Regions from separate parts of the Stenotrophomonas sp. GW821-FHT01H02A genome, predicted to be linked through region 2. Evidence: riboswitches for the same ligand, from Rfam matches in the RefSeq annotation. Region 2 holds a riboswitch; the other holds the start of a gene.
The links. A riboswitch is a leader RNA that binds a small molecule or an ion and turns the genes downstream of it on or off. The one in region 2 is predicted to bind glycine.
Positions count from the first base shown of each region.

Region 1: linked by a shared signal. The riboswitch ahead of gcvP (aminomethyl-transferring glycine dehydrogenase) and the one ahead of AC07WC_RS11175 (trimeric intracellular cation channel family protein) in region 2 are both predicted to bind glycine.

Region 1 is NZ_JBWKWI010000002.1:284,549-290,143, forward strand. It holds gene AC07WC_RS04680 (hypothetical protein) at 1-267, opposite strand, end outside; gene AC07WC_RS04685 (siderophore-interacting protein) at 348-626, opposite strand; partial or broken gene AC07WC_RS04690 (siderophore-interacting protein) at 646-1,146, opposite strand; gene AC07WC_RS04695 (hypothetical protein) at 1,222-1,980, shown strand; gene AC07WC_RS04700 (multidrug effflux MFS transporter) at 2,067-3,290, opposite strand; glycine riboswitch at 3,570-3,671, shown strand; gene gcvP (aminomethyl-transferring glycine dehydrogenase) at 3,769-5,595, shown strand, end outside.
Region 2 is NZ_JBWKWI010000006.1:156,637-162,231, forward strand. It holds gene AC07WC_RS11165 (MdtB/MuxB family multidrug efflux RND transporter permease subunit) at 1-806, opposite strand, end outside; gene AC07WC_RS11170 (MdtA/MuxA family multidrug efflux RND transporter periplasmic adaptor subunit) at 803-1,969, opposite strand; gene AC07WC_RS11175 (trimeric intracellular cation channel family protein) at 2,173-2,790, opposite strand; glycine riboswitch at 2,883-2,974, opposite strand; glycine riboswitch at 2,995-3,077, opposite strand; gene AC07WC_RS11180 (GIY-YIG nuclease family protein) at 3,122-3,391, shown strand; gene AC07WC_RS11185 (ribonuclease E inhibitor RraB) at 3,478-3,822, shown strand; gene AC07WC_RS11190 (NAD(P)/FAD-dependent oxidoreductase) at 4,040-5,332, opposite strand; gene AC07WC_RS11195 (NYN domain-containing protein) at 5,495-5,595, shown strand, end outside.

The DNA.
Region 1 (5,595 bases), on a different contig from region 2:
CGGCGTGCCCTGGCGTTCATGCAGTTCAGCAGCCTGCATGATCAGGGCCAGCACCCGCGCTGCACTGGGGGTCTGGCCAGCGATACGGCCGTCCATGCCCAGCACCCACTCGCCATCCCGGCGGACAATGCCGGCCAGCAGCGTGCGCTGCTGGTCGCGCAGCTCGGCATGGGGCTCAACCGGCGTGGCATTGTCCTGCTCGCGGTTGGCGGCCTGGGTTTCACGGCGCCGGCGGATGTCGCGGCGCAGTTTGGAGGTGGTCGACATGGGGAAATCCGGACTGCGGCAAAGCGCCAAGAATACCGCACGGGCCCTGGCGGCCCCGCTCTGAAGCGGCTGAGGCCGGCTCAATCCAGGACCTTGCCGTGCCGCCAATAGCCCATGAAGGTGATGGCCTGGCGGTCGATCCCACAGGTCTTCACCAGGTGCCAGCGGATCGCCATCACCGCGCCGGCCTCGCCGGCGACCCAGGCATACAGCTCGCCCCCCGCTGCACTGGCCTGCTCCCACAGACCGATCCGGGCCCGTACCGCGTCCTGCAGCCGCTGACCATGCGCGGCGCCCTCGCGGGCCAGCCAGAACAGCTGTGCACCGGGCGGTGCCGGGCAGCGCCCGATAACGCGCATACCAGTCCTCGCCCTGCGGCACCTCGGGGGCTGCCTGGCCGGCTAGCGGGAAGAACACCTTGATGCGCTGATCCGGCCCGTCGGTCTTCATGTTGGCCACATCGGGCGCAGCGAAGACCATGCGGGTCAGCGACGGAGAGAGAACGGTGCGCTGCTTGAGCGCGACATCGAACAGGCGGTAGATCTGCTGGGCAGCCATGCAATCACCCTGAATTGCCGCGGACGCGGCGTCCGCAGGGGAGCGTATTGGCTGTCGTGGAGCACGAACTGGCTGGCGAGCGCACAGGATACGCTGCGGTGAGGCAATGGCAATGCTGCCAACCCTGCGCGCTGTGCAGGCAAGGCGTATGCTGCTGGGTGCACCCGCAATGGCGGCGCTGCTGATGCAACGGGATCGCGACGCGGCTGCTGAAATCGCGCAGTCCGTGATACCCCGCACACTATTGAGCGTGACGCATTCGACCCACGCCCCACCTGATAGTTGACACTCATCACTGCCGTGACGTAACCAGTCCACCATTTCCAACTTTGCCTAACAAGTGGCGTGCATCATTCCGCACAGTACGGCCTGGTTTCACAACAGGTGCCGTTAACCATGAAGAAGATGCTCACCCTGACCCTGGCCGTCGCCGCGACGATGAGCTCGCCCGCTTTCGCACAGTTCGTCCCCCCGATCGGCGACACCCTGCTGCCGCCGAAACCCGAGCTGTCGTTGACCGACCTGCTCAATCTAGAGAAGGAACTGCTCAACCCCATTTCCACCAACAAGCCGCTCTACTGGGCGCCGGAGCGCCCATCCAACGGCGCGTCGTGGACCGAAGCGCGTTGCAGCGTGGGCCCGACCGTGACGGCATTCCCGACAACCCGGCAGGGCACCTATGCTGAGTGCATGGCGGCCAGCTTCCCCTCCGTGGACATCATTGACGATGTGTCCGACCACTACTTCGCGCCCCGAGCAACCGGCAAGGGCACCCACATCTATACCTGCAAGAAGGGCAATTTCACCGGTGAAGTGGAGCTCGGCTACGGCCGGGAGAAACTGAACAGTGGCCAGACGGCATTCGTGATGCGGACCTACGGCTACCGAATCACCAAAAGCAACAATCAGCAGGGGGGCAACAAGGCGAACATCAAGATCCGAAGCCGGATCAACCAGCACCAAGGTGACTGGTCAACAAAAGGCGAGACGCCCGACTCGCTGGTCCAGAACGGCAACTGGTACACGGACATGGGCACGGAGAGCCACGATCTGAGGCAGGCCACGTACTATTTCGGGCAGATCGAGTTTGTTTTCGATAAATCCGGTGCGGATCCGAAGTGCAAGGTCGAAGTGAACTGGATGCGTGCGGGCTGATAGCGGCGCTGGACATGCGGATTCCACACGTGGAATCCGCATGTCGTGGGTTGAATGTTCCGCCCACGGTTATCTGTACGCGCGCCTTACTCAATGGGTGTCAGCAGGTCGCGGCGGCGTTCGCAGTGCTGCTCCCAGTACCAGAAGCTGCCACCGATGGCGAAGAAGGCCGCGTAGCCCAGCGCCAGATGCAACGGGCTGCTGCTGAGCATCGGGGACACCACGCCGGCCACCACCGTGTTGATCATCAGCTGGATGAACATCTGCATGGACGAGGCCAGGCCGCGCTGATGCGGATACATGTCCAGCACGGCCAGCGCCAGGATCGGGAAGATCAGCGCCATGCCGACACCGCCCAGGAAGATCGGCATGACCGCCCACGGCAGCGCGATCTGCGGCACCGACACGACATAGCCGAAGTTCAGCAGCGCCGAGACCGCGCACAACGCAAAGCCGATGGCGATCTGCCGCTGCGGCACGATCCGCCCGGCCATACGGCCGGACAGGAACGAACCGACGGTCATGCCGCCGATGGTGGGAATGAACAACCACGCAAAGCCACCCTCACCCAGCTGCAGGTGCTGCATCACGAACACCGGCGCCGAGGCGATGTACAGGAAGATGCCGGAGAAGTTGAACGCACCGGCCGCAGCCAGGCGCAACAGGCGCGGGTTGGAGCCCATGCGCGCATAGCTGCGCAGCAGCTCACGCATCGACAGCGGCGTGCGCGCTTCCACCGGGTGGGTTTCCGGCAGCCACTTGCCCGTGGCCAGCAGCAGGACCACGCCGAACAGCACCAGGAACCAGAAGATCAGCGGCCAGTCGCCACCGCCGAGCAGGATCCAGCCGCCAATGATCGGCGCAATCGCAGGGGCGACGCCGAAGATCATCGAGACCTGGCTCATCAACCGCTGCGCGTCGGCACCGTGGTACAGATCGCGGATCACCGCACGGCCGACGATCACGCCGACACCGGCGGTCACGCCCTGCAGCGCGCGGAACACCAGCAACGTGGTCATGTCGCGCGACAGCGCGCAGCCGATCGAGGCACCGATGAACAGCACCAGGCCGCCGATGATCACCCGCTTGCGGCCGAACGCATCCGACAACGGGCCGTGCGCCAGGCTCATCAGGCCGTAGAACAGCAGGTAGACGCTGATGGTCTGCTGCACCGCGACCTGGTCCACCTGCATGCGGTCGCCCAGCAGCAGGAAGGCCGGGAAAATGGTGTCGATCGAGAACGGACCGAACATCGCCAGGCCTGCGAGCAGCAGGGCCAGACGGCGGGTCGAGGGTGAGGCGGGCGTCATGCGGGCTTCCGTCAGCGGCCATGCGCAATGCACGGCGGGCGCCAGCCCGGAAGGGGCGGCGCCAGATGAATACGAGGATCCGGTGATCATAGGCCTTTGTCGCCGCCGGCACCATGCCCGGACAGGGCTTTCGGCGGCTGCGCCTCCCCGTATTCATGTGCCGGAAAGGCCCAGTGGCCGAAAGCGCTGGGCTATAATCGCCGGGCTACATGGTGGGAGAAGCGGACACCCGCTGCCGAAGGCGCAACGCCCGTAATCGCTCAGGCCCGATACCACCCGTACCAAAACTCTGGAGAGACCGGCGAGTGCCGGCGCCGAAGGGGCACGAAGCACGCCGATGCGCGCTTTTAAACTCTCAGGCAAAAGGACAGAGGGGCACCCAGGAAGACCGCAAGGTCCGGTGGATCGCTGTCGCCCGCGACGCGCCCTGGCCCGGCCGCCTTCCGAACGTGCGTGCCCACTCTCCGAGATGCCAGCCATGTCCCAGAACACCCCCTCCCTGCGCGAGCTTGAACACAGCCACGCGTTCGTCGAACGCCACATCGGCCCCAACGACGCCGAAATCGCGCAGATGCTCGACGTGGTCGGCCACGCCTCGCTGGACGCGCTGACCGATGCGATCGTCCCGGCCGGGATCAAGTCGCCGGCCCCGCTGGACCTGCCCGAGTCGCTGACCGAAGTGCAGGCACTGGCCAAGATCCGCGCCATCGCCGACAAGAACCAGGTGTTCCGCACCTTCATCGGCCAGGGCTACTACGGCACCCTCACCCCGAACGTCATCCTGCGCAACGTGCTGGAAAACCCGGCGTGGTACACCGCCTACACCCCGTACCAGGCCGAGATTTCGCAGGGCCGGATGGAAGCGCTGATCAACTTCCAGACCCTGTGCGCGGACCTGACCGGCATGGAGATCGCCAACGCCTCGCTGCTGGATGAAGCCACTGCCGCGGCCGAAGCGATGACCCTGGCCAAGCGCTCGGCCAAGTCGAAGTCCGACACCTTCTTCGTGCACGACGCCGTGCACCCGCAGACGCTGGAACTGCTGCGCACCCGCGCCGAGCCGATGGGCATCGTGCTGCGCGTGGGCACCCCGGCCGAGGCGATGGAAGCCGAGGCCTACGGCGTGCTGCTGCAGTACCCGGACACCTTCGGCCATATCGGCGACTACCAGGCGCTGGCCGATGCCGTGCACGCGCGTGGCGGCCTGGTCGCGGTGGCCACCGATCTGCTTGCCCTGACCCTGATCGCCGCCCCCGGCGAATGGGGCGCGGACATCGTGGTCGGCAACTCGCAGCGATTCGGCGTGCCGTTCGGTTTCGGTGGTCCCCATGCGGCCTTCATGGCCTGCCGCGATGCGTACAAGCGCTCGATGCCGGGCCGCCTGATCGGCGTCTCGGTCGATGCGCAGGGCAATGCCGCCTACCGCCTGACGCTGCAGACCCGCGAGCAGCACATCCGCCGCGAGAAGGCCACGTCCAACATCTGCACCGCGCAGGTGCTGCTGGCCGTGATGGCCTCGATGTATGCCGTGTACCACGGCCCGGAAGGCCTGACCCGCATCGCCCGCCGCACCCATCGCCTGGCCAGCATCCTGGCCGCCGCACTGCGCGGCGCCGGCGTGAATGTCGGCGAACACTTCTTCGACACCCTGCACGTCAAGGATGTCGACGCCAAGGCGATCCACGCCAAGGCCGCCGCGGCGCGCATCAACCTGCGTGCGATCGACAGCGATGCGGTCGGCATCAGCCTGGATGAAACCACCACCCGCGCCGACATCGTCGCGCTCGGCCAGCTGTTCGGCGCCACGGTGGATGTCGATGCCCTCGACGCCGCCACCGCCGATGCGCTGCCGGCCGGCCTGGTGCGTACCAGCGACTTCCTGACCCACCCGGTGTTCAACACCCACCACAGCGAACACGAACTGCTGCGTTACCTGCGTTCGCTGGCGGACAAGGACCTGGCCATGGATCGCACCATGATCCCGCTGGGCAGCTGCACCATGAAGCTCAACGCCACCGCCGAGATGATTCCGGTGACCTGGCCGGAGTTCGCCAACATCCATCCGCTGGCCCCGGCCGACCAGGCCACCGGCTACAAGGAACTGATCGACGGCCTGGAAGCGATGCTGGTCGAATGCACCGGCTATGACGCGGTCAGCCTGCAGCCGAACTCCGGCGCGCAGGGCGAGTACGCCGGCCTGCTGGCGATCCGCGCCTACCATCGCTCGCGCGGCGAAGGCCATCGCGACGTCTGCCTGATCCCGGACTCGGCCCACGGCACCAACCCGGCCTCGGCACAGATGTGC
Region 2 (5,595 bases):
CGGTTCTCGGCGCCATCTTCGATGGTGGCCACATCGCCCAGGCGCAGCGGTGCGCCATCCTTCCAGGCCAGGATCAGCGCACGGTACTCGGCCACCGAACGCATCTGGTCGTTGGCATCGAGCATGATCGCGCGGGTCGGACCATCGAAGCTGCCCTTGGGCATGTTGACGTTGGCGGTGCCGATCGCGGCGCGGATGCTGGCCATGCTCAGGCCGTTGGCGGCCAGCGCGGACGGATTGACCTGGATGCGCACCGCCGGGCGCTGCCCGCCAGCCAGGCTGACCAGGCCGACGCCGGGCAGCTGCGAGAGGCGCTGCGCCATGCGCGTATCGACCAGATCGTGCACCTGCGGCAGCGACAGCCCCTGCGAGGTGACCGCCAGGGTCAGGATCGGGGTATCGGCCGGGTTGACCTTGCGGTACACCGGCGGCACCGGCAGGTCATCGGGCAGGAAGCTGTCGGCGGCGTTGATCGCGGCCTGCACTTCCTGCTCGGCCACGCCGAGTGCGACCTCCAGCGAGAACTGCAGCGTGATCACCGAAGCGCCGCCCGAACTGGTCGAGGACATCTGCTTCAGGCCGGGAATCTGCCCGAGCTGGCGTTCCAGCGGCGCGGTGACGGCGCTGGTGGTGACATCCGGGCTGGCACCGGGATACAGCGTGGTGATCTGGATGATCGGGTAATCGACCTGCGGCAGTGCCGCGACCGGCAGCAGGCGGTAGGCCATCACGCCGGACAGCAGCAGCGCCACCATCAGCAGCGTGGTCGCGACCGGGCGCTCGATGAAGGGGCGCGAGAGGTTCATGCGCCGGTCCGCGGCGGGTCCTGCTCCACCACCTCGACCTTGGCGCCTTCGCGCAGCCCGTCGATGCCTTCCACCACCACGCGCTCACCGGGCTTGAGCCCTTCGCGCACCGAAACCCGTTCGCCATCGGCCGGGCCGAGCACCACGTTGCGCAGATGCGAGGTGGCATCGGCCGCGATCACGTAAACGTAGCTGCCCTTGCTGCCGAACTGCACGGCGGCATTGGGGATCACCACCGAATCGCTGCTGCTGACCTGCAGGCGCACGTTGACGAACTGGTTGGGGAACAACGACTCATCGGCGTTGGCGAACTGCGCGCGCAGCTTGAGCGTGCCGGTGGCCGTATCGATGCGGTTGTCCAGGCTGGAGAGCACGCCGTCGCCGAGCGCGGTGCGCTCCTCGCGGTCCCAGGCTTCCACGGTGAGCTGCGGATTGGCGCGGGCGGCGGCGACCACCGCCGGCAGGTCCGGCTCTGGCACGGTGAACAGCACGCTGATCGGCGTGGTCTGGGTGATGGTGGCCAGCGGCTCGGTATCGCCACTGCGCACCAGGTTGCCGACATCCACATTGCGCAGGCCCATGCGCCCGGCTACCGGCGCGGTGATGCGGGTGTACTGCAGCTGCAGGCGCGCTTCATCCACGGCGGCCTGGTCGGTCTGGCGACGGCCCTGCAGCTGGCGCACCTTGCTCTGCTGATCGCTCAGGTCCTGCGCGGAGACGAAATGCTTGCGCTGCAGTTCGGTGAAGCGCTTGAGCTGGCTCTCGGCGTTGTCCAGCTCGGCCAGGTTCTGCTGCTGGGTGCCCAGCGCACGCGAGAGCTGTACCTGGAACGGGCGCGGATCGATCTCGGCCAGCAGCTCGCCGGCCTTGACGTGCTGGCCTTCGGAGAACGCCAGGCGCAGCAGTTCGCCATCCACGCGGCTGCGGATGCTCACCGTATGCAGCGGGGTCACCGTCCCGAGCGCCTTCAGGCGCACCACCAGGTCTTCCTGCGTCGCAGTAGCCACGCGCACCGGGGTCGGCTGCGGACCACCGGCAGGGCCGGCGGCAGGCGCCGGCGAGAGCAGTTTCCATGCAGCGATGGCGGCCAAGCCGACAGCGGCAGCGATCAACAACGGATTGACGACACGACGGCGAGACGACGGGGGCGTTGAAGCGGACATACGCATCCTGCGCACCCTCCACCGGAGCAGTGCGTCCATGGGGACCGGCCGAGTGCGGCAGGTCAACGGGGGAGGGGGTGTCTGGCGGGGCAGCGGGTGCAACACCGCCGCGTGGCTGGATGCCGTTCGAGTGGAACGGGAGCGCCATGATACAGGGCCAGGCCGCTCAAGCTCCCGTGACCTTGGTCATGCCCGCAGGTGCGTCAATGCACCTCGTCGCGGTACACGAACTTCGGCATTTCCCATTTGAAGTGGATTGCCAGCAGGCGGAACAGGAAGCCGCCGCCCAGGCACCACAGCGTCGCCGCGTTGAGCGACACACCGAGTTCCAGCAGGGTCAGGTAGGCCGCACCGGTGAGCAGGGTGATCACCGCATACAGTTCCTTCTGGAAGATCAGCGGCACCTCGTTGCACAGCACATCGCGCAGCACGCCGCCGAATGCACCGGTCAGCATGCCCGCGATCAGGATGATCGGTACGGTATGCCCGCCCTCGCGCGCGACCGCACAGCCGATCAGGGTGAACGCGATCAGGCCCAGGCCATCGAGCACCAGGAAGGTACGCCGGAAGTGGTGCATCCAGCGCGCCACCCAGGTCGCGATCAGCGCCGCGCAGATGGTGAAGCCCAGGTACTCCGGGTGCTTCACCCAGCCCAGCGGGTAATGGCCGAGCACGATGTCACGCAGCGAGCCACCGCCGAGCGCGGTGACGCAGGCGATGATGACCACGCCGAACAGGTCCATGCGGCGGCGGCCGGCCGACAGCGCGCCGGTCATGGCTTCGGCCGAGATGGCGATGAGGTAGATCAGGGAGAGCAGCATGGGGGTGGCTCCGGGCAACACGTCAGGCGGGACGGAAACGCACACGCATCACGCCAGCGCCGCTGCACTGTCGTGGGGTGGGATCCCGTTGCCGCTCCCGCTGTCCTTTTGCCTGAGAGTTCGGTGGCCAAGGCCACGTGCCCCTTCGGCGGGTCATTGAAGACCTCTCTCCAGATCGGCGTGTCGGATGCATGGTTGGTGGCGTATCGAGCCACCGGCCTGAGCGATTATGGGAGCCTGCGCCTTCGGCGGGCGCCAGCGCGGCGCCTCTCTCCTGCATCCGGGGCGGATTCTAGCAGCCGCCGGGCCCGCGCCGGGGGATAATCCCGGTATGTCCGCTGAACCCGCCCTCTGGTACCTGTACCTGCTTGAATGCCGCAACGGCAGCTATTACGCCGGCATCAGCAACGATGTGGAGGCACGTTTCCAGGCGCATCTGGCCGGCAAAGGGGCCAAATACACGCGCGCCAACCCGCCGGTGAAGGTGCTCGCGATGCGCGCCTACCCGGACCGGGCCGCGGCGTCGAAGGCCGAATGGCAGCTCAAGCGGCAACCGCGCGAGCGCAAGCTGGCGTGGCTGGCGCTGGCCGATCCCATGTAGCCCTGCGTGCTGGTTGTTCGGGCCTTCGTTGGCGGCATACCATCGACCCTCGTTCGTTGATCCGCTTGCCCAAGCCCTGGAGTGCCATGTCCCGCGATCTGTCGTTGTACCCGGAAGATGAGAATGGCGATGTGCTCTGGAACATGCTGCAGGATGGCGACGACCTGTCGATTCCGCGCGAGGTGGATTTCGCCCTGATCTTCCCGACCCAGGATGTAGCGATCGCCTTTGCCGTGCACCTGCTCAAGAACGACCAGAAGGTGTCCTTGGCCGCGTACGAGGGCAACGACGAATACCCGTGGCAGGTGGTGGTGCATCCGCTGATGCTGCCAACCCACCAGAACATCTCGGGCTTCGAAGGGCTGCTGGCCAGCGAGGCGGTGTCCTACAGCGGCCAGGTTGATGGTTGGGGATGTCTGTCGCAGGGTTGAGCTGCCGCAACGCGGCATGACCCGATGCCGGGGTCTGGGCCACCATCGACCAGACCGCAGGGAGGGCAACAGGATGCAGCTCGGCCTGGAAGAGATGGGCCTGTTCGAGACGCACTGAGCCAGGCCACTTGCCGGACGAGCGCTGCGGTACAGCGAGCCGTCCTGAGCGATGGCAGCCAAGCATCACGGCTGGCTGCCACCGTTGCGGCTCGAACGTTCAGGGCGTCGGCGGTCGCTTCGGCCGGCGATCGTCCTGCGCATCGCCGAAGATGATCCGCGCGCTGCGCTGGTAGCTCCAGTACGCCACTGCCCAGTTCAGCAGCACCACCACGCGGTTGCGGAAGCCGATCAGGAAGAACACGTGCGCGGCCAGCCAGAACCACCACGCCAGCACGCCGGAGAGCTGCAGGCGACCGAGGTGGACGATCGCGGCCATGCGGCCGATGGTCGCCAGGTTGCCGAAGTCCTGGTACTTGAACGGGCCCGGCGCAGGCTTGCCGGCCAGGCGCGCTTGGATCGTGGTCGCCACGTGCTTGCCCATCTGCTTGGCTGCCGGGGCGACGCCGGGTACCGGCTTGCCATCGGCCTGGGTCAACGCGGCCAGGTCACCGGCCACGAAGATCTCCGGGTGACCGTCCAGAGTGAGATCGGGCTGCACCTGCACGCGGCCGGCGCGATCCAGTGGCACGTCCAGCGTGCGCGCCAGCGGTGAGGCGGCGACGCCGGCGGCCCAGACCACGGTGCGTGCTTCGACGAAGCGCTCGCCCAGCTGGAAGCCCTCGGCGTTGATGTCGCTCACCGGCGTACCGGTGAGCACCTCCACACCCAGTTTTTCCAACTGGCGGCGCGCCTTGAGCGAGAGCACCTCGGGGAAGGTGGACAGCACGCGCGGACCGGCCTCGACCAGGCGGACCTTGGCCGAGGCGGGATCGATATGGCGGAACTCATTGCGCAGGGTGTGCCGCGCGATCTCGGCCAGGGTGCCGGCCAGTTCCACCCCGGTGGGGCCGCCGCCGACCACGGCGAAACTGAGCCAGGCGGCCTTGCGCGCGGGATCGGGTTCAGCCTCGGCGCGTTCGAAGGCGAGCAGCAGCTTGCGGCGCAGGGCGATGGCATCGTCCAGCGTTTTCAGGCCCGGCGCATCGGCGGCCCATTCGTCGTGGCCGAAGTAGGCGTGGGTGGCGCCGGTGCACAGCATCAGCGTGTCGTAGGCGATCTGCGTGCCATCGGCCAGGGTGGCACTGCGTGCCGCTTTGTCGATGTGGGTTACTTCGCCCAGCCGCACTTCAACGTTGCGCTGATGGCCGAGGATGTGGCGCAGCGGGGCGGCGATATCCGGTGCCGAGAGGCCGGCGGTGGCCACCTGGTAGAGCAGCGGCTGGAACAGATGGTGGTTGCGACGGTCCACCAGGGTGATGCGCACGTGCGCCGAGGCGAGGGCACGGGTGGCCCAGAGGCCGGCAAAACCACCACCGATGATGAGCAGGTGGGGCGTGGGATCGCGGGTCATGCTTCACTCCTTGGCGGGCGCCGGAGGGGGGCGGCGCAGGTCGTCTCGTGATGCAGCCCATGGTCGCACGTGAAGCGCGATGTTCACGTCGATGGCCGATACTGGGTTCAGGGGCCATCGCGCTTGTCCGATGGCCGATCCGATCCCGCCCTGGAGACCGAGATGTCCGAACCGGAAAAGCGCATCGCCCTGCTGATCGATGCCGACAACGCACCCGCTTCCAAGATCGACGCGGTGCTGGCTGAAGTCGCCCGCTACGGCGT